3 regions of the Cytobacillus solani genome follow, and region 1 is predicted to be linked to each of the others. Evidence: a T-box and tRNA genes for the amino acid it is inferred to sense, from the RefSeq annotation. Region 1 holds a T-box; the other regions hold tRNA genes.
What was found. A T-box is a leader RNA that pairs with one kind of tRNA and senses whether it is charged. The one in region 1 lies ahead of lysS (lysine--tRNA ligase), so its partner is inferred to be a tRNA-Lys.

Region 1 (3,761 bases):
CCTTTTTCGAATTCGAACGTTAGGGTTCCGTGGTGAAGCCTTGCCAAGTATCGCTTCTGTTTCAAGAATTGAAATGAAAACATCGACAGGTGAGATAGGGACGCGTTTACAGGTTGAGGGTGGAAAAGTGGAAGCTGTTGAAAAAGCTCCTGGACGAAAAGGAACAGATTTAACTGTGTCCGATTTATTCTTCAATACACCAGCACGGCTTAAATATATGAAGACGATTCATACAGAACTTGGAAATATTACCGATGTGGTCAATCGGTTGGCTCTTGCTCATCCGGAAGTTTCCTTTCGCCTCATCCATAATGAACGGAAACTTCTGCATACGAACGGGAACGGGGATGTAAGGCAAGTATTAGCAGCTATATACGGAATGAATATCGTAAAAAAAATGGTGCCGGTCAAAGCCACTTCCCTCGATTTTCATATTAGCGGGTATGCGGCGTTACCTGAAATTACTAGAGCTTCACGGAATTATATTTCCACAATGATCAATGGACGCTTTATCAAAAATTATCCGCTCGCTAAGGCGATTCAAGAGGGGTATCATACATTGCTGCCAATTGGGCGCTACCCAATTGTCCTTTTGAATATTGAGATGGACCCGCTTCTTGTAGATGTCAATGTCCATCCATCTAAAATGGAAGTGCGCCTGAGTAAAGAACAGGAATTAAATGAACTTGTGACGGGTGCAATTAAGAATGCATTTAAGGCACAAGAATTAATTCCCACAGGTTTTACAGAACCTAAAGCGGTTAAGCCGAGAGAGGAACAAATCTTTTTAGAACTGGATCATGTTCCAGTCATTAAACCTATTCGAGAAATGAATATTGACGATTCAAGACCTTCTTATATTCGTGAAAATATGATACAAAATGAGTCGAAGAAAGATATTCTTTCCATCTATTCCAATGAAATGAATGAAGAAAGAGAAATTGCTGCCCATTCGTATGAGTCTGATATGGAAGAAAAATCTTTTGAGGTAAGCAAAGAATCTCATTTTAAACAATTCATTCAGCATCAAGCTTCAAGAGTTCCGCCTCTATACCCAATTGGGCAAATGCATGGGACATATATATTTGCCCAGAATGAGAAGGGACTGTATATCATCGATCAGCATGCGGCCCAAGAACGAATCAAATACGAATATTTTAAAGAAAAGGTTGGCCAGGTGGAAAGTGAGCTCCAAGAAATGCTAATTCCACTAACTTTTGAATACTCAACCGATGACTATATAAAAATTGGTGAGTATAAAGCGGAACTAGAAAAAGTAGGCGTATTCCTCGAGCCATTTGGACACAATAGCTTTATTATTCGTTCCCATCCGCAATGGCTTCCAAAAGGGGAAGAGAAAGAAATCATAGAAGACATGATCGAGCAGCTCCTTTCTATGAAAAGAGTAGATATCAAAAAGCTAAGGGAAGAAGCTGCCATCATGATGAGCTGTAAAGCTTCAATTAAGGCAAATCATCATTTAAGAACTGATGAAATCCAAGCCTTGCTTGATGAACTTAGACACACAACAGACCCATTTACATGCCCGCACGGACGGCCTATCATCATACAGTATTCGATTTATGAGATGGAGAAGATGTTTAAGCGGGTGATGTAGGTTAAAGCAATGGAAAACCCTTGATAAAATAAGGTTTTCTGTTGCTTTTTTTATGAATTCTTCTTAACGACCTATTTGTAATCCTCTATATAGCTATTGACTAAACCAATTATTTAGGCTAAGATATTTTCAATTAATTCGGAATATACGGCTATGAAGAGAAGAGTAATTTTGATTAATTATTTGCAGAGAGCTCCGGTAGGTGGAAAGGAGTAATAATGATCTTAATGAAAAAAGGCTTGGAGCTTTGCACGGATCTAAGAGCGTTCTTAGTGATACTGCGACGGGATCTCCCGTTAAAGAGATAGGGTATAATCAATTATTAAAAAATTGCCGTACCCGAAGAGGTTGATATGGTGATATATCAATAAACTGAGGTGGTACCACGGAGCTATAAACTCTCGTCCTCAAGATGAATAATCTTGGGGGTGGGAGTTTTTTTGTTGTTTTGAAGTATAAAATCGAATGTAAAGACCTACTAAACAAGCTAAAAGACTGGAGTGAAAAGAATGAGTAGTGAACAAACATCTTTTAGAATAGAGAATTTATTGACCTTAAAATCACAGGGGATTCAAGTATATCCTGAAAAGTTTTCTACAAATTGTGAACTTTATGAAGCCACTCAACTTGAAGACGGAACTTCTGGAGTCCGAGTTGCCGGAAGAATAATGAGTATTAGATACTTTAGCAAATTAAGTTTTATTACTATTTCAAATATACAAGGATGCTTACAACTTCTTTTGAAAAAGGATGAGATTGGCGATGAACCTTTTAATCAATTTCATAATTTATTGGATATAGGAGATTTTATCGGTGTAGATGGACGTATGTATACGACTAAAACGAATGAGAAAACACTTCGTATTGAAAGCTATGTGTTTCTTGGGAAGGCGTTGCGTCCGCTTCCAGAAAAATGGCACGGTTTAAGCAATGTTGAACTACGATATAGACAGCGTTATTTAGATTTAATGATGACAAGAGAGACACAAAATCGTTTACTAGCCAGATCCAAAATGGTTCGTGCCATTCGCAGATTCTTTGAGGACAACGAATTCTTAGAAGTAGAAACACCAGTTTTACAGCATTCTTCATCAGGGGCTTTAGCTAAACCTTTAAGGACATATCATTACTCTTTAGATACAGAATTAAATTTACGGATTGCACCTGAAACCTATTTAAAAAGGTTAATTGTAGGTGGTTTTACCAAAGTATTTGAATTTGCAAAGTGTTTTAGGAACGAGGGGATAAGTCCTCAACATCTTCAAGAATTTACAATGGTTGAAGGATATGCGGCATACTGGAATTATGAGGATACAATGAAATTAATGCGTGATATGGTTCTGTTTGTTCTGGCTCAAACCTTTAATACAACTACCATTACCATTCAAGGCCAAACGATAGACTTTTCGATAGAATGGGACATTGTCACTTTCAAAGATTTAATCTTAAAAGACACAGGGGTTGATATAGACCTTTTTCCTGATGTGAAAAATTTATATCAAGAAACGTTGAGGAAAAATATTAACTTAGGACAATTAGATATTGAATCTCTAGGAAGAGGTAATTATATTGATCATCTATACAAGAAAATGTGTCGACCAAAATTAGTTAAACCTACATTTTTAATTAAACACCCTATTGATTTATCCCCATTAGCTAGAGCCAATGATCTAAACCCTGCTTTATCAGACCGGTTCCAATTAGTTGTGAATGGTGCAGAAATTATTAATGCATATTCAGAGTTGGTTGACCCACTCGAACAAAGAAGACGGCTGGAGGCTCAAGCCCATCTTAAAAGTAATGGAGATTTAGAAGCTATGGAAATGGATGAAGATTATCTAACAGCAATGGAATATGGGATGCCCCCTATTTCTGGTTGGGGATTTGGAATTGAACGCCTTTTAATGGTACTTACGGATAGTGATACAATTAAAGATTGTGTTTTATTTCCATTAACTAAAAAAATATAGCCTTTCCCTCAATATAAGATTCGATATTTAGACAAAGTTGAGAGTATAAAGACAGTTACAAAGTAAATATAGAACAAAAAGTTATAAGGAAATTGTTTTTTCTTTAATTAAAGGGTAGCGTTAATTTACGATTTGGATCTAAGTCAATATCTTGGACATAAAAAAGTTAAGTC
Region 2 (3,761 bases), 1.9 Mb from region 1:
CTCGTTAAGGAACTCGGCAAAATGACCCCGTAACTTCGGGAGAAGGGGTGCTTTTTAGGGTGAATAGCCCTGAAAAGCCGCAGTGAATAGGCCCAGGCGACTGTTTAGCAAAAACACAGGTCTCTGCGAAGCCGCAAGGCGAAGTATAGGGGCTGACGCCTGCCCGGTGCTGGAAGGTTAAGAGGAGGGGTTAGCTTACGCGAAGCTCTGAATTGAAGCCCCAGTAAACGGCGGCCGTAACTATAACGGTCCTAAGGTAGCGAAATTCCTTGTCGGGTAAGTTCCGACCCGCACGAAAGGCGTAACGATCTGGGCACTGTCTCAACGAGAGACTCGGTGAAATTATAGTACCTGTGAAGATGCAGGTTACCCGCGACAGGACGGAAAGACCCCGTGGAGCTTTACTGTAGCCTGATATTGAATTTCGGTACAGCTTGTACAGGATAGGTAGGAGCCTTGGAAGCCGGAGCGCCAGCTTCGGTGGAGGCATCGGTGGGATACTACCCTGGCTGTATTGAAATTCTAACCCATGCCCCTGATCGGGGCAGGAGACAGTGTCAGGTGGGCAGTTTGACTGGGGCGGTCGCCTCCTAAAAAGTAACGGAGGCGCCCAAAGGTTCCCTCAGAATGGTTGGAAATCATTCGAAGAGTGTAAAGGCATAAGGGAGCTTGACTGCGAGACCTACAAGTCGAGCAGGGACGAAAGTCGGGCTTAGTGATCCGGTGGTTCCGCATGGAAGGGCCATCGCTCAACGGATAAAAGCTACCCCGGGGATAACAGGCTTATCTCCCCCAAGAGTCCACATCGACGGGGAGGTTTGGCACCTCGATGTCGGCTCATCGCATCCTGGGGCTGTAGTCGGTCCCAAGGGTTGGGCTGTTCGCCCATTAAAGCGGTACGCGAGCTGGGTTCAGAACGTCGTGAGACAGTTCGGTCCCTATCCGTCGTGGGCGCAGGAAATTTGAGAGGAGCTGTCCTTAGTACGAGAGGACCGGGATGGACGCACCGCTGGTGTACCAGTTGTTCTGCCAAGAGCATCGCTGGGTAGCTATGTGCGGAAGGGATAAGTGCTGAAAGCATCTAAGCATGAAGCCCCCCTCGAGATGAGATTTCCCATAGCGTCAAGCTAGTAAGACCCCTGAAAGATGATCAGGTTGATAGGTTTGAGGTGGAAGCGTGGTGACACGTGGAGCTGACAAATACTAATCGGTCGAGGACTTAACCATAAATGATTACTCTACTTCTTCTTTAACATTATCTAGTTTTGAGAGAATAAATTTCAATTTTTCTCTTGAAAAAATTAAAAAAGACGTTATAATAAAACTTGTCTTCAAAAAAGTTTGGTGGCGATAGCGAGAAGGTCACACCCGTTCCCATCCCGAACACGGCAGTTAAGCTTCTCAGCGCCAATGGTAGTTAGGGGCTGTCCCCTTGTGAGAGTAGGACGCCGCCAAGCTTTAATAATGGAGGATTAGCTCAGCTGGGAGAGCATCTGCCTTACAAGCAGAGGGTCGGCGGTTCGATCCCGTCATCCTCCACCATTACTTTATTATGCCGGCCTAGCTCAATTGGTAGAGCAACTGACTTGTAATCAGTAGGTTGGGGGTTCAAGTCCTCTGGCCGGCATGTTTCCTAGAAAGAGCCATTAGCTCAGTCGGTAGAGCATCTGACTTTTAATCAGAGGGTCGAAGGTTCGAGTCCTTCATGGCTCACCATTTAAATAATGCGGGTGTGGCGGAACTGGCAGACGCACTAGACTTAGGATCTAGCGCCGCAAGGCGTGGGGGTTCGACTCCCTTCACCCGCATCATTTTTATCTGCGGAAGTAGTTCAGTGGTAGAACACCACCTTGCCAAGGTGGGGGTCGCGGGTTCGAATCCCGTCTTCCGCTCCAATTACTTGCCGGGGTGGCGGAACTGGCAGACGCACAGGACTTAAAATCCTGCGGTAGGTGACTACCGTACCGGTTCGATTCCGGTCCTCGGCACCACTTTAAAAAATAGCGCCCGTAGCTCAATTGGATAGAGCGTCTGACTACGGATCAGAAGGTTATGGGTTCGACTCCTTTCGGGCGCGCCATTTAAAAACGGGAAGTAGCTCAGCTTGGTAGAGCACTTGGTTTGGGACCAAGGGGTCGCAGGTTCGAATCCTGTCTTCCCGACCATTCATATTTTATGGGGCCTTAGCTCAGCTGGGAGAGCGCCTGCCTTGCACGCAGGAGGTCAGCGGTTCGATCCCGCTAGGCTCCACCATAACTCTTATAACTATATTTTGGCGGTGTAGCTCAGCTGGCTAGAGCGTACGGTTCATACCCGTGAGGTCGGGGGTTCGATCCCCTCCGCCGCTACCAAAATATTTAGGATTGCATTTAGGACCTTTAGCTCAGCTGGTTAGAGCAGACGGCTCATAACCGTCCGGTCGTAGGTTCGAGTCCTACAAGGTCCACCATATTTATTATTCGGAGGAATACCCAAGTCCGGCTGAAGGGATCGGTCTTGAAAACCGACAGGCGGGTCAAACCGCGCAGGGGTTCGAATCCCCTTTCCTCCTCCATTTAATTTAATAATACTATCGCGGGGTGGAGCAGTTCGGTAGCTCGTCGGGCTCATAACCCGAAGGTCGCAGGTTCAAATCCTGTCCCCGCAATATGGTCCGGTAGTTCAGTTGGTTAGAATGCCTGCCTGTCACGCAGGAGGTCGCGGGTTCGAGTCCCGTCCGGACCGCCATTTTTAAAATAATACATAACGTGGCTCAGTAGCTCAGTCGGTAGAGCAAAGGACTGAAAATCCTTGTGTCGGCGGTTCGATTCCGTCCTGAGCCACCATTTAGTATATTGCGGGTGTAGTTTAGTGGTAAAACCACAGCCTTCCAAGCTGTTGTCGAGGGTTCGATTCCCTTCACCCGCTCCATTATTTATAATATAATGGGCCTATAGCTCAGCTGGTTAGAGCGCACGCCTGATAAGCGTGAGGTCGATGGTTCGAGTCCATTTAGGCCCACCATGAATGATTTATTATTCCGCAGTAGCTCAGTGGTAGAGCTATCGGCTGTTAACCGATCGGTCGTAGGTTCGAGTCCTACCTGCGGAGCCATCATATGGGGAAGTACTCAAGAGGCTGAAGAGGCGCCCCTGCTAAGGGTGTAGGTCGGGTAACCGGCGCGAGGGTTCAAATCCCTCCTTCTCCGCCATATGCTGGCCCCTTGGTCAAGCGGTTAAGACACCGCCCTTTCACGGCGGTAACACGGGTTCGAATCCCGTAGGGGTCATAAGAAAAAGCTGTCAACTATAAGTTGGCAGCTTTTTTTTCGTCTAGCAGGTAATTTGAATAGAATTTCAAAAAGACCAAACGCTCGATAAAATTCGGCAAGTGCTAGATAAGACAAAAAAGTTGCTCGATAAATTCGGAAACATGCTAGGTAAAATAAGATAGTTGCTTGAAAATGTCCGAAACCTCCCATATTCAATCGAAAAATGTGCGGAACATTCAGTGTGCAGCTAGATTTATAACGAACATATGCTAATGAATATAAAAAGATCTTTTTTTGGCAGCAAATAGCTAATCAAACTTTACTTCTCTTTCCTCTAGCTTTCTTCCTGGATTGTTCAAGTCAATATCAGAAGTAATTCCAGTAGATGGCCCTCTAAATAAATCTCCTACTGCAAGTATTTTTCCATCAGGCGCTTCGAATAAAGGCGTTTTTACTTCATTTTTAGTTGCTTCATTAATTAAGTACTCTTCCTCTTTATTGCTCAATACAG
Region 3 (3,761 bases), 1.9 Mb from region 1:
TAGGACTCGAACCTACGACCGATCGGTTAACAGCCGATAGCTCTACCACTGAGCTACTGCGGAATAATAAATCATTTATGGTGGGCCTAAATGGACTCGAACCATCGACCTCACGCTTATCAGGCGTGCGCTCTAACCAGCTGAGCTATAGGCCCATTATATTATAAATAATGGAGCGGGTGAAGGGAATCGAACCCTCGACAACAGCTTGGAAGGCTGTGGTTTTACCACTAAACTACACCCGCATATTAAAATTGGAGGCAGCAACCGGATTTGAACCGGTGATAAAGGTTTTGCAGACCTCTGCCTTACCACTTGGCTATGCCGCCTTAAAAAATAATGGCTGGGCTAGCTGGATTCGAACCAACGCATGTCGCAGTCAAAGTGCGATGCCTTACCGCTTGGCTATAGCCCATTGAAATATCATCATCAATTACATCATTGAAAAATCTACATGATCTAACCAATTCTATATAAATTACTCAAATGGGGCGGCTGATGGGAATCGAACCCACGAATGTCGGAACCACAATCCGATGCGTTAACCACTTCGCCACAACCGCCATATTTAGAATGAAAATGGTGGAGGGGGGCAGATTCGAACTGCCGAACCCGAAGGAGCGGATTTACAGTCCGCCGCGTTTAGCCACTTCGCTACCCCTCCATATTGAATGAAGGTTAAAAAAGGATAAAAAAAATGGTGGCTCAGGACGGAATCGAACCGCCGACACAAGGATTTTCAGTCCTTTGCTCTACCGACTGAGCTACTGAGCCACACAATAAACTATATATTAACAGTAGGTCCCTACTGGAAAAAATATGGCGGTCCGGACGGGACTCGAACCCGCGACCTCCTGCGTGACAGGCAGGCATTCTAACCAACTGAACTACCGGACCATATTGCGGGGACAGGATTTGAACCTGCGACCTTCGGGTTATGAGCCCGACGAGCTACCGAACTGCTCCACCCCGCGATAGTAATACTATAAATTTTTAATTATGCTATTATCTTACAGTTAAAATAACCGCCCCGATTTCGGGAAGATTATTCAAGCAGCAGCTCAATCGGTGCGCTGAAGTAATTCCTTCGAAGCGTTTTCGATCGTGCTCCACCCCGCGATAGTAATATTAAATTAAATGGAGGAGGAAAGGGGATTCGAACCCCTGCGCGGTTTGACCCGCCTGTCGGTTTTCAAGACCGATCCCTTCAGCCGGACTTGGGTATTCCTCCGAAAAAATAAACAAAGCAGCTAAAATAGAACTGCCTATTTGAAGTAAGTTTATGGTGGAGCCTAGCGGGATCGAACCGCTGACCTCCTGCGTGCAAGGCAGGCGCTCTCCCAGCTGAGCTAAGGCCCCATAAAATATGAATGGTCGGGAAGACAGGATTCGAACCTGCGACCCCTTGGTCCCAAACCAAGTGCTCTACCAAGCTGAGCTACTTCCCGTTTTTATGGCGCGCCCGAAAGGAGTCGAACCCATAACCTTCTGATCCGTAGTCAGACGCTCTATCCAATTGAGCTACGGGCGCTATTTTTTAAAGTGGTGCCGAGGACCGGAATCGAACCGGTACGGTAGTCACCTACCGCAGGATTTTAAGTCCTGTGCGTCTGCCAGTTCCGCCACCCCGGCAAATAATTGGAGCGGAAGACGGGATTCGAACCCGCGACCCCCACCTTGGCAAGGTGGTGTTCTACCACTGAACTACTTCCGCAAATAAAATGATGCGGGTGAAGGGAGTCGAACCCCCACGCCTTGCGGCGCTAGATCCTAAGTCTAGTGCGTCTGCCAGTTCCGCCACACCCGCATTATTTAAATGGTGAGCCATGAAGGACTCGAACCTTCGACCCTCTGATTAAAAGTCAGATGCTCTACCGACTGAGCTAATGGCTCCAAAACGAAATTTTATTTCCTAATCTTTGATATCAGTCCTAATTGTGTTCCAAATCCCTGCGTGATTTGTCACAGATTGCTACAACTTGCTATTCAAGGATGAATGCTTCGACCTGCAAGTCTCCGCAATCCTCTACCGACTGAGCTAATGGATCTTTTTAGGAAACATGCCGGCCAGAGGACTTGAACCCCCAACCTACTGATTACAAGTCAGTTGCTCTACCAATTGAGCTAGGCCGGCATAATAAAATTATGGTGGAGGATGACGGGATCGAACCGCCGACCCTCTGCTTGTAAGGCAGATGCTCTCCCAGCTGAGCTAATCCTCCAAAATGGTGACCCCTACGGGATTCGAACCCGTGTTACCGCCGTGAAAGGGCGGTGTCTTAACCGCTTGACCAAGGGGCCCATATTAAATTAGACGAAAAAAATAGCCCAACATTAGGGCCTAGCCTGGCGGCGTCCTACTCTCACAAGGGGACAGCCCCTAACTACCATTGGCGCTGAGAAGCTTAACTGCCGTGTTCGGGATGGGAACGGGTGTGACCTTCTCGCTATCGCCACCAGACTATTTTTAGTTAAAGGATTATTCCTTCAAAACTAGATAACAGACAGACATCATGTAATTCATTTTGGTTAAGTCCTCGACCGATTAGTATTTGTCAGCTCCACGTGTCACCACGCTTCCACCTCAAACCTATCAACCTGATCATCTTTCAGGGGTCTTACTAGCTTGACGCTATGGGAAATCTCATCTCGAGGGGGGCTTCATGCTTAGATGCTTTCAGCACTTATCCCTTCCGCACATAGCTACCCAGCGATGCTCTTGGCAGAACAACTGGTACACCAGCGGTGCGTCCATCCCGGTCCTCTCGTACTAAGGACAGCTCCTCTCAAATTTCCTGCGCCCACGACGGATAGGGACCGAACTGTCTCACGACGTTCTGAACCCAGCTCGCGTACCGCTTTAATGGGCGAACAGCCCAACCCTTGGGACCGACTACAGCCCCAGGATGCGATGAGCCGACATCGAGGTGCCAAACCTCCCCGTCGATGTGGACTCTTGGGGGAGATAAGCCTGTTATCCCCGGGGTAGCTTTTATCCGTTGAGCGATGGCCCTTCCATGCGGAACCACCGGATCACTAAGCCCGACTTTCGTCCCTGCTCGACTTGTAGGTCTCGCAGTCAAGCTCCCTTATGCCTTTACACTCTTCGAATGATTTCCAACCATTCTGAGGGAACCTTTGGGCGCCTCCGTTACTTTTTAGGAGGCGACCGCCCCAGTCAAACTGCCCACCTGACACTGTCTCCTGCCCCGATCAGGGGCATGGGTTAGAATTTCAATACAGCCAGGGTAGTATCCCACCGATGCCTCCACCGAAGCTGGCGCTCCGGCTTCCAAGGCTCCTACCTATCCTGTACAAGCTGTACCGAAATTCAATATCAGGCTACAGTAAAGCTCCACGGGGTCTTTCCGTCCTGTCGCGGGTAACCTGCATCTTCACAGGTACTATAATTTCACCGAGTCTCTCGTTGAGACAGTGCCCAGATCGTTACGCCTTTCGTGCGGGTCGGAACTTACCCGACAAGGAATTTCGCTACCTTAGGACCGTTATAGTTACGGCCGCCGTTTACTGGGGCTTCAATTCAGAGCTTCGCGTGAGCTAACCCCTCCTCTTAACCTTCCAGCACCGGGCAGGCGTCAGCCCCTATACTTCGCCTTGCGGCTTCGCAGAGACCTGTGTTTTTGCTAAACAGTCGCCTGGGCCTATTCACTGCGGCTTTTCAGGGCTATTCACCCTAAAAAGCACCCCTTCTCCCGAAGTTACGGGGTCATTTTGCCGAGTTCCTTAACGAGAGTTCTCTC

Region 2: it encodes a tRNA-Lys, which carries the amino acid that the T-box ahead of lysS (lysine--tRNA ligase) is inferred to sense. The anticodon was not compared.
Region 3: it encodes a tRNA-Lys, which carries the amino acid that the T-box ahead of lysS (lysine--tRNA ligase) is inferred to sense. The anticodon was not compared.

Annotation. Positions count from the first base shown of each region.
Region 1 is NZ_CP041305.1:4,840,794-4,844,554, reverse strand. Features, by position in the region: gene mutL (DNA mismatch repair endonuclease MutL) at 1-1,618, shown strand, start outside; T-box leader at 1,763-2,030, shown strand; gene lysS (lysine--tRNA ligase) at 2,128-3,588, shown strand.
Region 2 is NZ_CP041305.1:2,928,991-2,932,751, forward strand. Features, by position in the region: rRNA gene FI644_RS14650 (23S ribosomal RNA) at 1-1,227, shown strand, start outside; rRNA gene rrf (5S ribosomal RNA) at 1,341-1,457, shown strand; tRNA gene FI644_RS14660 (tRNA-Val) at 1,467-1,542, shown strand; tRNA gene FI644_RS14665 (tRNA-Thr) at 1,555-1,627, shown strand; tRNA gene FI644_RS14670 (tRNA-Lys) at 1,641-1,716, shown strand; tRNA gene FI644_RS14675 (tRNA-Leu) at 1,727-1,808, shown strand; tRNA gene FI644_RS14680 (tRNA-Gly) at 1,821-1,895, shown strand; tRNA gene FI644_RS14685 (tRNA-Leu) at 1,903-1,991, shown strand; tRNA gene FI644_RS14690 (tRNA-Arg) at 2,004-2,080, shown strand; tRNA gene FI644_RS14695 (tRNA-Pro) at 2,089-2,165, shown strand; tRNA gene FI644_RS14700 (tRNA-Ala) at 2,178-2,253, shown strand; tRNA gene FI644_RS14705 (tRNA-Met) at 2,275-2,351, shown strand; tRNA gene FI644_RS14710 (tRNA-Ile) at 2,373-2,449, shown strand; tRNA gene FI644_RS14715 (tRNA-Ser) at 2,462-2,554, shown strand; tRNA gene FI644_RS14720 (tRNA-Met) at 2,574-2,647, shown strand; tRNA gene FI644_RS14725 (tRNA-Asp) at 2,651-2,727, shown strand; tRNA gene FI644_RS14730 (tRNA-Phe) at 2,750-2,825, shown strand; tRNA gene FI644_RS14735 (tRNA-Gly) at 2,837-2,910, shown strand; tRNA gene FI644_RS14740 (tRNA-Ile) at 2,927-3,003, shown strand; tRNA gene FI644_RS14745 (tRNA-Asn) at 3,019-3,093, shown strand; tRNA gene FI644_RS14750 (tRNA-Ser) at 3,100-3,190, shown strand; tRNA gene FI644_RS14755 (tRNA-Glu) at 3,197-3,268, shown strand; gene FI644_RS14760 (hypothetical protein) at 3,559-3,756, opposite strand.
Region 3 is NZ_CP041305.1:1,560,225-1,563,985, forward strand. Features, by position in the region: tRNA gene FI644_RS07920 (tRNA-Asn) at 1-63, opposite strand, end outside; tRNA gene FI644_RS07925 (tRNA-Ile) at 79-155, opposite strand; tRNA gene FI644_RS07930 (tRNA-Gly) at 172-245, opposite strand; tRNA gene FI644_RS07935 (tRNA-Cys) at 256-329, opposite strand; tRNA gene FI644_RS07940 (tRNA-Gln) at 341-415, opposite strand; tRNA gene FI644_RS07945 (tRNA-His) at 488-563, opposite strand; tRNA gene FI644_RS07950 (tRNA-Tyr) at 581-664, opposite strand; tRNA gene FI644_RS07955 (tRNA-Phe) at 699-774, opposite strand; tRNA gene FI644_RS07960 (tRNA-Asp) at 821-897, opposite strand; tRNA gene FI644_RS07965 (tRNA-Met) at 901-974, opposite strand; tRNA gene FI644_RS07970 (tRNA-Ser) at 1,139-1,231, opposite strand; tRNA gene FI644_RS07975 (tRNA-Ala) at 1,284-1,359, opposite strand; tRNA gene FI644_RS07980 (tRNA-Pro) at 1,372-1,448, opposite strand; tRNA gene FI644_RS07985 (tRNA-Arg) at 1,455-1,531, opposite strand; tRNA gene FI644_RS07990 (tRNA-Leu) at 1,544-1,632, opposite strand; tRNA gene FI644_RS07995 (tRNA-Gly) at 1,640-1,714, opposite strand; tRNA gene FI644_RS08000 (tRNA-Leu) at 1,726-1,807, opposite strand; tRNA gene FI644_RS08005 (tRNA-Lys) at 1,818-1,893, opposite strand; tRNA gene FI644_RS08010 (tRNA-Thr) at 2,062-2,134, opposite strand; tRNA gene FI644_RS08015 (tRNA-Val) at 2,147-2,222, opposite strand; tRNA gene FI644_RS08020 (tRNA-Glu) at 2,227-2,301, opposite strand; rRNA gene rrf (5S ribosomal RNA) at 2,345-2,461, opposite strand; rRNA gene FI644_RS08030 (23S ribosomal RNA) at 2,526-3,761, opposite strand, start outside.